Regions from separate parts of the Mesorhizobium sp. LjRoot246 genome, predicted to be linked through region 2. Evidence: riboswitches for the same ligand, from Rfam matches in the RefSeq annotation. Region 2 holds a riboswitch; each other region holds the start of a gene.

Region 1 (3,227 bases), 1.7 Mb from region 2:
ACGTCAGGCAAACCTGATGGCTGCCTTTGCCCGCAGTTTGGCCGCCACTTCTTCACGATTGCGCGGATGCTGATGGGTTTCCAAGGAATCGAGCAGTTCGCGCGCCGATGCCGCGATGGCTTCGACGGCGTGGTCGAAGGCATGCTGGTTCTGCTTCGAGGGCCGCGTCGTTCCGCTCAGCTTGCGGACAAACTGAAGTGCCGCGTCGCGGACTTCGTCGTTGGTTGCCGGCGGATCAAAATTGAACAGGGTCTTGATGTTTCTGCACATCGCTTCCGTATCTCCTCTTGTCCTGGAGCGCTTTCAATCGACGGATGATATTCTCGATCACGATCATGTCCAAAAACCGGTAAGGCAAGACCATCATTCGGATCGCGCCTCAGTCCGCGTCGAGCGGCTCCGTTCCAACCGGCTTGCCGTCGCGCGACAGCCTGATCTTCTCGACCTTGTCCTCGGCGGCCTTGAGCAACCTGTCGCAATGCACCTTCAGCGCCTCGCCACGCTCGTAGATCCTGATCGACTGATCGAGCGGCACGTCGCCACGCTCCAGATCATCGACGATCTTTTCCAGCGCGTCGAGTGCCTGTTCGAAGCTCATCGCCTTGACGTCTTCGTTGATCTCATCGCCCATTATTCATCCTTTCATCAGCCGCCCGACATGGGCGGCGACCGAAAATGCCAATCCCTGCAGATCGTAGCCACCCTCAAGCAGGCTGACGAGCCTATTGCCGCTGTGGCGCGCCGCACGCTGCATCAGCTGGCCGGTCGCCCAGTCGAAATCATCCTCGGTCAGGTTGATCTCCGCCAGCGGGTCGCGGTGGTGCGCATCGAACCCCGCCGAAATAATGATCAGGTCGGGCGCGAAATTGTCGAGCGCCGGCAGCACACGCGACAGGAAAGCGTCGCGGAAGACCTCGCTGCCAGTCTGCGGCGCCAATGGTGCGTTGACGATGTTGCCGGCGCCGGTTTCGTTCTTTGCCCCGGTGCCGGGATAAAGCGGCATCTGGTGTGTCGAGCAATAGAGCACCGACGGATCGTCCCAGAAAATATCCTGCGTGCCGTTGCCGTGATGCACATCCCAGTCGACGACGGCAACACGCTCGATGCCATGCTTCTTCTGCGCATAACGCGCCGCGATCGCTGCCGTGTTGAACAGGCAGAAACCCATGGCCGTGGTTTTTTCGGCATGGTGGCCGGGCGGCCGGGCGGCGACGAAGACGTTGTCGGCGCGGCCTGCAAAGACGTCGTCGATGGCGGCGTTGGAGGCGCCGATCGCAGCGATCGCCGCTTGCCAGCTTTTCGGGCTGACTGACGTGTCGCCGTCGATGCGCGCAATCCCCTCGTCGGGAATGGCGGCGCGCACGCGGGCGACGAAATCGGCGGGATGCGCGTAGAGAATGGTGGCCTCGTCGCCTTCCGGCGCCTGGACACGATCGAGCGCGGCAAAGGCTTCGTCGTCCAGCACACGCTCGATAGCGCGCAAGCGGTCCGGCCGCTCGGGATGGCCGGGCGGCGTAAGGTGCTCGAGGAAGATAGGATGGGTGTAGAGACGAGTGGTCATCGTCCTAATCTAGTGACCCGGATCGACAAAGGCCATGCACGGGCGGCCAATGACTGGGGAAAATCGCGTCTGCGTCCGTTCGTGTCGGTGCAGGCATTGGCGTCCTCAGCGCTTCGGCGTAAGGTCCCTCGCACTGCCTGGTGCCCGCCGCAAGCGGGAGAATCGGGAACACGGTTGAACTCCGTGGCGTGCCCAACGCTGTAAGGGGGACCGCGCCGGTAAATGCCACTGTCGATGACGGGAAGGCACCGGACGCGGGTTGATCCCGAGCCAGAAGACCGGCCTGGCAGGCATCGTTATCCGCATGGTCAGGCGGATGACATCGATTGCAATCGCAAGGGGACAAGCGATGCCGGAACATTTGACCGCTGCCATTGACGAAGGATTCGACCAGAGTGCGCGCGATGCGGTCTATCGCGCCATGTTCACGCGGCGCGATGTGCGCAGCCATTTCCTGCCCATCGGACTTGACGATGAGGTGTTGGCGCGGCTGCTGCTTGCCGCCCATCACGCGCCGTCGGTCGGCTTCATGCAGCCGTGGAACTTCATCGTCATCCGCGATGCCGGACGACGCGAAAAGGTGCGCGACCTGTTCCTGGCAGCGCGCGAGCAGGAGCTGCCGGCCATTGAGGAAGACAGGCAGGCGCTCTACCGCAAGCTCAAGCTGGAAGGCATCTGCGAAAGCGCGCTCAACATCTGCATCACTTGCGACCGGCAGCGCTCGAAGGGCTCGCCGCTGGGACGCTTGCACAATCCGGAGATGGATCTCTACAGCACGGTCTGCGCGGTGCAGAATTTCTGGCTGGCGGCGCGCGCTGAGGGCGTCGGTGTCGGCTGGGTCAGCATCATCGAGGCGCAGGCGCTGAAAAGCCTGCTGTCGATTCCCGAGCATGTGACGCCGGTCGCTTATCTCTGCGTCGGCCGGGTTTCCGAGTTCGCGCCAAAGCCGGATCTTGAAACGCATGGCTGGGGACGGCGGCTGCCGCTGCCGGAGCTGATCATGAGCGAGACTTTTTGCGGGCAAGGTGAGGCGCCGCTGAAGTCAACCGTGGCGCGTCTCAACGCCGTCGATACCGCGCCGGATCAGGGTGTCGCGTCGGCCGTCCCCCAGCGCGAGCCGCCGAAGGAGGCGAGTGCCTTGTCCTTGAGCTCCCTGAACTTCGACGACGCCTCGGCCAGCCGGGTGTCCCAGGCGGGATCAGGCACCTGGCCCTCTATGGTCTTGAAATAGACCTGCATCAGGCAAGCGATGGCGAAGGGCTCGATGAAAGCCGCCTTGAAGGCCCAGGCGAAGACGATGGCGAGCACGAAGGCCCAGCCGGCGAGTTGGCCAGGCATCAGGAAGAGAATGGCGCCGGCGGGCGCCAGCATAGCCAAGAAGATGACGAAGGACACGCCCCACATGATGACCGCCAGCCAGACGGCGTTCTTGACCATGACCTTGCCGTTCTGGGCATAGAGCACGACGCCTTGGCGCGCCGTCTCGAACGGCGAGGCTGAATTGATGCGGATGTTGTAGCCGAGGATAATCTCGTCGACATAGGTCAGCGACAGGCGGATCACCGTGTTGATGAAGGAGACCAGGCCGTTCAGGCCCGGTATCGGCAGGAAGGCTGCGATGCCGCCGAGCAGGCCGGTGATGGCGCGGATGGCGCCCTTGACCAGC
Region 2 (3,227 bases):
GAGCGCGCCAGTCAGATCGAGCGGAGCGTCGATCGTCAGCCAGCCCTCGCCGCGCCGCGACTGGTGCAGCGCTATGCGCTCACGCATCTCGTCGTCGTAGGCTTGCGCCGTGGCGATATAGGCCCAGGGCGGCGGCAAGGCCGTCGCCAAAATTTCGGCGTGCGCGCTCTTGCCGGAGCGCGCACCGCCGATGACGAAGGTCAGCTTGCTGCGATCAGGCAAAGCTGTCGCGCAGGCTGGCCGCGGTGCCGGTGAAGCGGCCACGAACCACGCCCACGACCGCGCCGAGCACCAGCCAGAACACCAGATTGGTCACCGTCACCGCCACCACGAACTGGTGATGCAAGCCTTCCGGAATCGCCGTCTCGTAACTGCCGGGCTGCGGCGCGCCGACAATATGCGGTGCGACGATCAAGGCCACGGCAAGGATCGCCAGCGGCAGCGACTTGCGGAAGGCGATCAGGCCGAGCCCGGCCGCGGTCGCCGTAGCCGTTGCCCACCACCAGATCTGGCGCTGCGTGAGATCGGCCGCCGGCATGGCCGGCAGTTCCGGCGGCAGGCCGAGGCCAGGCGCCAGCGTGAACACGGCAAAACCGGCCAGGCCCCAGAACACGCCCTGGCGCCAATTGCCGATGCCGCCGGCGAATTCGGAGACCGCGACCAGGATCAGCGCGAAGCCGATGCCGGTGACGATATTGGCAAGCACGCTGAAGGCGAAACGCTCGAAACCGTCTGCCGGCGCCCAACCCTCGTCCTTCGCTGGAGCCGTCGCTTCAGCCGGTGCTTGCGTGGCAGCGCTCATGGAGTTTGTTGCCGGCGCGGCCGAGCTCATCGCGTTGCCGCTGGTGGCATCGGCAGGCGCCGCTGGCGCGGCGGCATGGTCATGGCTGTGGCCGCCGCCGGCCTGTTCGTAGACTTCCGCCTTCAGAATCAGCGGCACGGTGGCATAGGCCTGCATGCAGGCGAGAACGACGCCGGCCACGAGCCCTGCGATCGCCGCGATGAACACGACGTTGCGAAACAGGTTCATGATGTCAGACCCTCGTCAGTGGCAGGGAAACGCCATCGAATGGCGGTAGTCGTGAGCCGCATTGTGGACCGCATCGATATGCGAGAAGCCGACAAAGCCCATCACGAAAATGCCGAGCAGCGCGGCGAGCGCGAGCTGCATGAAGCGCGACTGCGAGGAGACGGAGGCGCCGAGGGAGACGGAAGCGGCAGTCATATCTTGTCCTTTCGCCCTCCACCCGAGGGCATCGAAGTCAGTTTCCTGTCGCCGGCAGGTCTCCTGGCTCGCGGATCAGCGCCCTTCCCCACCTTCCCGAAGAAAAATCTTCAGTGGCATATGGAGAGGACTACCGCACACAGTTGCGGGGGCAGCCACGGCATTGGGCGAAACTCGCCCGAACCGCATTCCCTCTTGGCTCCAAAATGGAACCGACGACATCGGCGACTATAGGCAGAATCCTCGCCTCCGGCAAACCAAATTCCGCCGGCAACCATCGCGAATGCGTCGTACCAGCCGAGGCCGCCGCTGTCGCAATTGACAATTTTCCTGGCCGGGTGTCGGCTGACGCATCACAGGACGCATTGTGACCAGTATTGTGGCTCTACTCTACGTCAGCAGCCGGACGAGTTCAGCCTGTCTGCGCACACCAGTCTTCTCGAAGATGCTGGTGAGATGCGCCCTGACTGTTGTGGCTGCAATGCCAAGTCGGGCAGCGGCCGCGTTGCGTCCGTCGCCCTTTAAAATTTCCCAAGCGACTTCAGCCTCTGCCCTTGTCAGCCCAAACCGGCCTCGCAGGTACTCTTTTGTTTCGGCGGGCGTCAAGTCGAAGGTTGCCGTTATGGACGGCCCTATGAATATGGCGGCCACCGCCTCGGGCCGAAGCTGTGCGCGCAAGTCGCTGCCGTTCATTGGCAGGACATGGGCGAAGACCGGTGCACCCTCCGGTCCGGCAAGGCGGATGGCAAGACCAGTCTTGCCGAGCATCGTCTCGTTCCGGGCCGCAAGGCGAATCGCCTTGCCCAGTTCTCGCGCTGCTGAGGGTGCCTTGGCAGTCAGTATCCCGCCCGTGCCTTGCACGGCAGCGCCAACTTGCAGCATGCGCTCTGCGGACCGGTTCGCATGAAGAATTCTGCCATCGCTGTCGGTCAATACGACTCCGCAGCGGAGCGCATCGAATGCTGCTTCGATACGTGCGCGCTCAATAGCACAAGCGTCGAGCACATTGCTAATAGTGACCGCACGGCGGAGATGCGGAAGGAGAAGTATTCCGATTTCGATCTCTCGCTCGGTAACAATGCCGTGCCGCTGATGTCGCGAGACCACGATCTCAGAGAAATGTGATGGCGTGTACATCAGAAAAAGATGCATGACATCAACGATGCCGAGCGGTTTCAGGCAGTGCTGAACGTACGCAGAGTCCTCTAGATAACTGGGGGAGAGTTCGCGCGAAGCGATAAAGGGCGCATCGAGAGAAAGCCCCTTGGCGAACCATTCGTTCAGCCGCGCATGGATTTCGGGAATATGTTTCTGCCTCTCCTCAACCCCGAACTGTCCCCAGCCCAAGCTCTTGTCGATCAGGAGGCGATCACGGCGCAGATCGTTGAGAGAAAGGATGATCGACTCGCCGCACATCGCCGGCATGATCTGCGCCAGCGTTCGTTCCCACTGCGAGGGATCTAGCGCGCAATCATAGATAGACCCGATCAAATCCGAGAGGGTATGCGGCGACAGGTTGTAGCCTTGAGCCTGTCCGCCGGACTGCTTCTGGATCGCACCCCAAGGACTACCCATAACCGCCGCCTCGGCTCTTGAATTCGTGTGTGCGCCTGTGAGTTACACTGTCGCACAAGCGCATCCGCTTATGTAATTAGTGGACGCTTGGTTGCTGCCCTTGCCAATGTCTTGAACCGGAGACTGACGATATAGGACGAACGTCCGATGCGCCACCGGTCGCTGGGCTGTATCGTTAACGCCATCATGCGCTACAGCTCCCGTTTTGCATGATCAGCGGATGGCCCTATCATCTACTTTTGGAGGGAAAAATGCCGGACGACGACGATCGAGAACAACTACATCCTGTTTTGGTTGAGCAACAACGCGTGAGACTGAGCACGTTCTCTTCACGTTTTCTCCCGCCTGTACACATTATGATTCAGATAGAGCCATGCAAGCCAGCAGCCGAAGCACTAAATCGCACGCCACGTTTGAACCCGTGAGC
Region 3 (3,227 bases), 1.2 Mb from region 2:
ACGGGATCAGCGTCGAGCCATAGGCGATCGACAGCAGAGCGAGAGCGGCGATCACCGCCGCTCCCACCAGCATGGCCAGTGCAAATGCCGGATGGCGCAAGGTCAAAACGCTTCCGGGTGCATGGCCTTGGCGATCTTGCCGATCGCTTCGATGTTGGCCGGTCCAGGCGTCAGCTCGGCATAGCGCAAGGCGACGAAGCGCTCGTTCTTGACCGCGTCGGTCTCTTTCATCGCCGGATGCGCCTTCAGGAAATCGAGCAGCTTCCTGTAGCCGCCGCCGTCCTGGTAATCGAGCAGGATGAGGAATTGCGGATTGCGCGACGCCACCGTTTCCCAGTCCGTGTTGCCCCAGCTGGTGTCCATGTCGGCCATGATGTTGTCGCCGCCGGCGGCTGATATCATGGCGCTCGGAATAGCGAATTTGCCCGCGGTGAACGGCTTGTCTTCACCGGAATCATAGAGGAACACCCGCGTACCCTTACGGTCGCCGACCTTGGCGGTGATGTCGGCGAGCTGCGTCTTCCAGCCCGAAACGAGCTTTTCAGCCTCGGCCTCCTTGCCGAAGATCGTGCCCAGCTTTTCGACGTCGCCATAGAGCAGGTCCATCGAGGCGGCGGGGCGGTTCTTGTCGAGATGGACGCAGCTTTCCGTCAACACCAGCGTCTTGATGCCGTGCGGGGCAAGCGTGTCGGGCGTCACCTCGCCACCCGGCTTCATGCCGTAATACCAGCCGGCGAAGAAGAAATCGGGCTCGACCGCGACCAGGTTTTCGAGCGTCGGATATTTGGGCGCCAGTTCCGGGATCGAGCCCTGCTCGGCCTTGAATTCGGGACCGACCTTGTACCATCCGGTGATGCCGGTCAGGCCGACGATCGACGGCTGCAGTTTCAGCGCAAAAGCCATTTCGGCCATGTTGAGATCCTGGACCACGGCACGCTTCGGCGGCGCGTCGAAGGTCAGCGGCTTGCCGCAGCTGTCGACCGTGACCGGGAAGGCCAGGGCTGTCGAGGCCAGCAGCGAGAAGGCAAGCGAAAAGGCAAGGCGTTTCACGGATTTTGCTCCTTTGTGGATGGGATTGGGTCGAATGCGGAACGGCTTCAATCAGGACGGCGGCGCGGCACGGTTCGGCACCTCGAACACCGTCAGTTCGCGGTCTTCGGTCGGATGGCGCAGGCGCAGCACATCGATGCCGAAAATCTCACGGATCAGCTGTTGCGTCAGCGCTTCGCGCGGTGCCGCGAGCGCTTGCAGACGGGCATGGTTCATCACCGCCACCCTGGTGGCGAAGGGCGCCACCAGCGCCAGGTCGTGCAGCACCGCGATCACCGTCATCTCGAAGCCGGCCACGAGTTCGAGCAGCTCGCCGCGGGCGCGCGGGTCGAGATGGTTGGTCGGCTCGTCGAGGAACAGGATCTTTGGCTGCTGGGCGATGGCGCGGGCCAATTGGGCGCGCTGTCGCTCGCCGCCCGACAGCGAGCCGATGGTGCGGCCAAGCAGCGGCAGCAGGCCGGTCCGGCGCAGCGCGTCGAAGACGATGTCGCGTTCCTCGCGCCTGCGCCTCAGCCCGGCATGCGGGACCCGGCCAAGCTCGACATAGTCGATCACCGCCAGCCGCGGATCGGGCTGGTCCGTCTGGCCGACCACGGCGATATGCAGTGCCCGCTCGGCGGCCGAAATCCTGTCGAGCCGCCGCCCACCGAGCTTCACCTCGCCCGAGCTTGGCCGCAGCATGCCCGACAGCATGCGCAGCAGCGTGGTCTTGCCGGCGCCGTTGGGACCAATGATGGCAAGGCGATCGCCAGCGGCCACCGACAGGCTGACCGCCTGGACCAGATCCCGCCCATTCGCCATGGCACAGAGGTGATGTGCTTCGAGAAGCGGCGCCGTCATCGGCTGCTGCCTGCCGGATTGCCGGGACGGCAAAGCGTGCACACGATGATGCGGTGATCGATAGGGCCGTCCAACTTTCCGTCACTTTCCAAAACTGGCGACGGAAGGAAGCTGGCGAGCCGGCCGACAAGACCGGGATTCGCGTCTCCTCCCGGCACACCCCGTCCGGTCAACTCATGCTGATGGCAGGTCTCCTGGCTTGCGGGTCGTTGCGCCATCCTGCCTTCCCAGCCTTGCCGGCCAGTGGCATTCACGGATTTTGCTCGCCGCTTACAGTTGCGGGGGCAGCCACGGTCTCGACCTGATCAGGCCTCACCGTGTTCCCTTTTCACCCCTCGCCTTTCGACTCGGGGACCATCATTGCCTCAGCGTAGATTTCCACCAATCGCTTCGCAACGGATTTCTGGGTGGGCCACTTGAGGGAAACAGACATTGCGCGCTCTCTTAATGTAATAACATAACATGTCTAAGAGATGACGCCGGCCGCTGTCAAGCGAAAGCCCCCAGCCGAATTGGCCTGTCAGCGGCAAGGAGCGCCTGGCCGGCTGGCCATCTCGGTGCGCAACTGCGGCGGGCATCGGCGCGGATTGCGCAGGATGCGCAATTTCGATCAAACTGGCCGCGTCAGGAAACGGCATCATGATCCGGCCAATGCGAGGAGAAAAATGAACCCGACCGAGAAAGCGCTGTGGTTCGTCGAAAGCCATCTGCCGGAAGCGATCTCGCTCGACGACGTCGCGCAAAGCAGCGGCGTGTCGCGCTTTCATGTGACGCGGGCTTTCGGGGCAGCCACCGGCCGCTCGGTGATGGGCTACATGCGCTCGCGCCGGCTGAGCGAAGCGGCGCGCAAATTGGCTGGCGGGGCGCCCGACATCCTCTCGGTCGCGCTCGACGCCGGCTACGCCTCGCATGAGGCTTTCACCCGTGCCTTCCGCGATCAGTTCGGCACCACGCCGGAGCTGGTGCGTGCGCAAGGCACACTCGACAAGCTCGACCTCGTGGAGCCGATCCTGATGGACCAGTCCTTTCTTGCCAACCTCGAACCGCCGCGTTTCGAGACCAGCCGGCCGTTTCTGATCGCTGGCCTCGGCGAACGCTACAGCTGCGAAACCAGCGCCGCCATCCCGATGCAGTGGCAGCGCTTCGGCCCCTATATCGGCAACATTCCAGGCGAGACCGGCGACGTCGCCTATGGCGTCTGCGTCAACGGCGACGATGCCGGCAATTTCGACTACATCGCCGGCGTCGAGGTGTCGGACTTTTCGGACCTGCCCAAGGAATTCAGCCGGGTGCGGGTGCCGGCACAGAAATATGCGGTCTTTGCCCACCGCGAACAC
Region 4 (3,227 bases), 3.1 Mb from region 2:
TGCAGCTCCGAATAGGGGCCGGGCTCGTAGGCGGGCGACAGGATGCCGAAGGCGTTTTCCTCGACGATGCGGCGGTCCTGGTCGTTGGTCTCGGTCCAGACATGGGTGAGGTCTTCGACGGTATAGTCGACACCCTCGACCGCATCCTTGTGCACCAGCCATTTGGTCGTCACCGCCGTTTCCGTGGCGCTGATCGGCAGCACCCGGAACGTCACCGCATGATCGATGAGAATGTGGTTCCACGTCGTCGGGTAGTGATAGTGCATCAAGGTGCCGATCCGGTCGGCGGAGACAGCGTCGGAGAGGTTCTTCTTCACCGCCAGTTTGCCGGTCATGGTGTAGCTGACGGCATCGCGCAGCAGCGGCGCGCGGGTGGCGCGGTATTGTCCGGCCGGATCGATGCGGAACTTGCTCGGCAGGCCTGATGCCTCGCATTTGGCCCAATGCGCGACCATCTCGGGGTCGCTGTCGGCGCCGTTGACGCCGGTCACGGTCGGCGCTTCGGGGAAGGTCTTGCACAGCTCGGGATGATTGGCGGCGCAGTGGTAGCACTCGCGGTTGTTTTCCCAGACCAGCTTCCAATTGCCCTTCTCGATGATCGTGCTCTCGAAGGCGATCTTTGCGTCGCGCAGCCGGTGCGGCAAAAGATAAGGCTCGATCATCGCCCGCATCGGCGCGAAATCCGCCGGCTCCTTGGCGAGGCAGATGAAGATGTAGCCGCCGACGCTCTCGTAGGCGACCGGCTTCAGGCTGAACTCACTCTTGTCGAAACCGTCGGCCATCTGGCGGGCAAACAGCAGGCGGCCGTCGAGCTCGTAGGTCCACTGGTGATAGGGGCAGACGAGCTTTGCCGCTGTACCCTTGTCGGTGTTGCAGACGCGGCTGCCGCGATGGCGGCAGGAATTGTGGAAGGCGTTGATCTTGCCTTGCTGGTCGCGGACAAGCACGACCGGATAGTCGCCGATCTGCACGGTAATGTAGCTGCCCGGCTTCGGTAGCTCGCAATCATGGCCAATGAACAGCCAATCGCGATACCAGATCAGCTCCATGTCGAGCTTGAAGTAGTCCGGGTCGGTGTAGAAGGGCTGCTCTAGCGAAAAGCCTTGCCTGCGGCTGCTCAAGAGCCTCAGCATGTCGTTGCGGATATCCATGTCCTGTCCTCGTTTCTAAGGACTGAACTGGTGGTGATGGAGGAAGGATTGGACGCAAGCCGGCTATGCGCCGGACATGCACGATCCACCTCTTGACCGCCCACCGCGATCAGTCGAGTCTAGAAATCTCGGGCTGGTTTCCGGGCTCTGGAGTTGTCCTTGCGGACCATCGCGACACCTTCCCAGGCACTTGCCCAGTGGTCTCCCGTTGCGACTTGAACTCCACCACCGTTGCGGGGGCAGCGCCGGATTCTGACCGGCTTCCCAATTCTCCGCCTCGTCGTCACGAAGCGGCACCTGAGATGTCATGATCTAATCACGATCGCGGACGCGTCATCGGCATGAAAACGACATCGTATCCATGCGGCGCGACACGGTATGCGAAACGTTCCGACTGACTGTTGCGGCTGAAGTCCCCCATATCGCGAGCGGCCATTTGCCGGTTGCGAGCTTCTCGAATCCGGCTCCTGGCGGGGTCAAAAAAGGTTAACGGTTTCGAAAAGTGACTATTAGCTCGTTCTAAAATCGAACCGAACGGTTCGTTTCTGTTGACGGTGCGTGCAGGACAGTGTGAACGCTGGGCCTCCGAAACAGTTGGTGATCCGCGTCGTAATTTTATCTAATCAATTGATATAAAAGAGAAAAATATCCCTGTAAGATGCCCTTGGCGCAATTTCAAGGTGTGGATTCATAGACCACATGGAACAACTTCGTGATTGGAAAAGGCGAGGTTGCCCTCCCACATCGGGGTTGTCCGAACGACGCGATTTCGTTCCCAAGACACGCCGCTAGACGGACGGAAAAAAAGAAAATACTGGAGTGCCAAAAATGAAAAAGATCATTCTCACTGCCGCCGCCGTTCTGGCCATTTCCGGCAGCGCCTTCGCTGATGGTAGCGACCACTACGGTTCGAACGCCCCGGCAGCCACTGCTGTCGACAACTCGTACACCGCTTCAGTCAAGAAGTCGGAACCGGCTGCTCAGACGCCTGTCCAGGGCAGCGACCGCAACCTCTTCGGCAACCGCTAACAGCCGATTCCCAGTTGATGGCGGGTTCGCCCGTCGCCCTGGCAAAGTCCAGAAATTCAGGAGACTGACATGAAGAAGATTATTCTTGCTACCGCCGCCGTTCTGGCCATCTCGGGTAGCGCTTTCGCCGCCAGCGACAACTTTGGCTCCAATGGCGCCAACCAGCCTGCCGTCACCTCGGTCGACAGTTCGCAGACGGCTTCTACGCAGAAGTCGGCACCGTCTGCTCAGACGCCTGCCCACGGCAGCGACCGTAACCTCTTCGGCAACAACTAACAGCCGATTCCCGGCAGACGGCGGGTCTGCCCGCCGCCCTGGCGAAAACCTAGAAAAATTCAGGAGACTAAAATGAACAAGATCCTTATTACCGCCGCCGCCGTTCTGGCCATCACCGGCAGTGCCCTCGCCGCTAGCGACAACTTTGGCTCCAACGGCGCCAATCAGCCTGCAGTCACTTCGGTTGACAGTGCGCAGACGAGCTCGGTCCGTAACAGCGGTGGCGTCGTCGAGAAGCTGCTCAATTCGTCGGGCGACGTAGAGAAGTCAGCCCCTCAGGGCAGCGACCGCAACCTCTTCGGCCGCTAACAGCCGAAGCTGATCTTCAAAAAAAGAGCGGCGGGCCTAGCCCGCCGCTCTTTTTTACGTCCGTGGTCCTGCCTCAGGCCGCTTTCGCTTCCGCCTCGTGAAGGGCAAACGACCGCCCATCCGTGTCGAAGATATGCAGGTCTTCGCCATTGGCGCTCAGTCGCAATGTCGAGCCGCGCTTGACCTCGACATTGCCGGGCAGCTTGGTCACCAGCGGCAGGTCGGCGCGACCGATGTCGACATAGACAAGCTGCACCTCGCCGAGCTGCTCTACATAGTCGACCGTGCCTTCGAACAGGTAGTCAGTGCCGCTGGCGATGATCAGGTCTTCCGGCCGCACGCCGAAGCTCACCGCGGTACCCTTTGCCGAAGCCGGAGTCGTGATCGGCACGGTTGCCTTGCGGCCGCCGACATGGCTGACGACGGTCGGGTTGCCGGTCTTGTCTATTGTCGCGGGCAGGA

Evidence for each region. A riboswitch is a leader RNA that binds a small molecule or an ion and turns the genes downstream of it on or off. The one in region 2 is predicted to bind cobalamin.
Region 1: another riboswitch for cobalamin. It lies ahead of bluB (5,6-dimethylbenzimidazole synthase); the one in region 2 lies ahead of ACSQ3L_RS16795 (CbtB domain-containing protein).
Region 3: another riboswitch for cobalamin. It lies ahead of ACSQ3L_RS23095 (ABC transporter ATP-binding protein); the one in region 2 lies ahead of ACSQ3L_RS16795 (CbtB domain-containing protein).
Region 4: another riboswitch for cobalamin. It lies ahead of ACSQ3L_RS01865 (aromatic ring-hydroxylating oxygenase subunit alpha); the one in region 2 lies ahead of ACSQ3L_RS16795 (CbtB domain-containing protein).

Annotation. Positions count from the first base shown of each region.
Region 1 covers NZ_CAXUSN020000001.1:5,165,836-5,169,062, forward strand. The annotation lists gene ACSQ3L_RS25380 (DUF2277 domain-containing protein) at 4-270, opposite strand; gene ACSQ3L_RS25385 (exodeoxyribonuclease VII small subunit) at 380-631, opposite strand; gene ACSQ3L_RS25390 (histone deacetylase family protein) at 635-1,561, opposite strand; cobalamin riboswitch at 1,683-1,862, shown strand; partial or broken gene bluB (5,6-dimethylbenzimidazole synthase) at 1,911-2,540, shown strand; gene ACSQ3L_RS25400 (hypothetical protein) at 2,645-3,227, opposite strand, start outside.
Region 2 covers NZ_CAXUSN020000001.1:3,472,630-3,475,856, reverse strand. The annotation lists gene cobU (bifunctional adenosylcobinamide kinase/adenosylcobinamide-phosphate guanylyltransferase) at 1-222, opposite strand, end outside; gene ACSQ3L_RS16800 (CbtA family protein) at 215-1,030, opposite strand; gene ACSQ3L_RS16795 (CbtB domain-containing protein) at 1,046-1,225, opposite strand; cobalamin riboswitch at 1,262-1,457, opposite strand; gene ACSQ3L_RS16790 (helix-turn-helix transcriptional regulator) at 1,616-2,800, opposite strand; gene ACSQ3L_RS16785 (aKG-HExxH-type peptide beta-hydroxylase) at 3,174-3,227, shown strand, end outside.
Region 3 covers NZ_CAXUSN020000001.1:4,705,771-4,708,997, forward strand. The annotation lists gene ACSQ3L_RS23085 (FecCD family ABC transporter permease) at 1-73, opposite strand, end outside; gene ACSQ3L_RS23090 (ABC transporter substrate-binding protein) at 103-1,050, opposite strand; gene ACSQ3L_RS23095 (ABC transporter ATP-binding protein) at 1,102-1,890, opposite strand; cobalamin riboswitch at 2,058-2,264, opposite strand; gene ACSQ3L_RS23100 (AraC family transcriptional regulator) at 2,556-3,227, shown strand, end outside.
Region 4 covers NZ_CAXUSN020000001.1:404,471-407,697, reverse strand. The annotation lists gene ACSQ3L_RS01865 (aromatic ring-hydroxylating oxygenase subunit alpha) at 1-1,151, opposite strand, end outside; cobalamin riboswitch at 1,266-1,467, opposite strand; gene ACSQ3L_RS01860 (DUF680 domain-containing protein) at 1,980-2,180, shown strand; gene ACSQ3L_RS01855 (DUF680 domain-containing protein) at 2,250-2,456, shown strand; gene ACSQ3L_RS01850 (DUF680 domain-containing protein) at 2,529-2,765, shown strand; gene ACSQ3L_RS01845 (ABC transporter ATP-binding protein) at 2,839-3,227, opposite strand, start outside.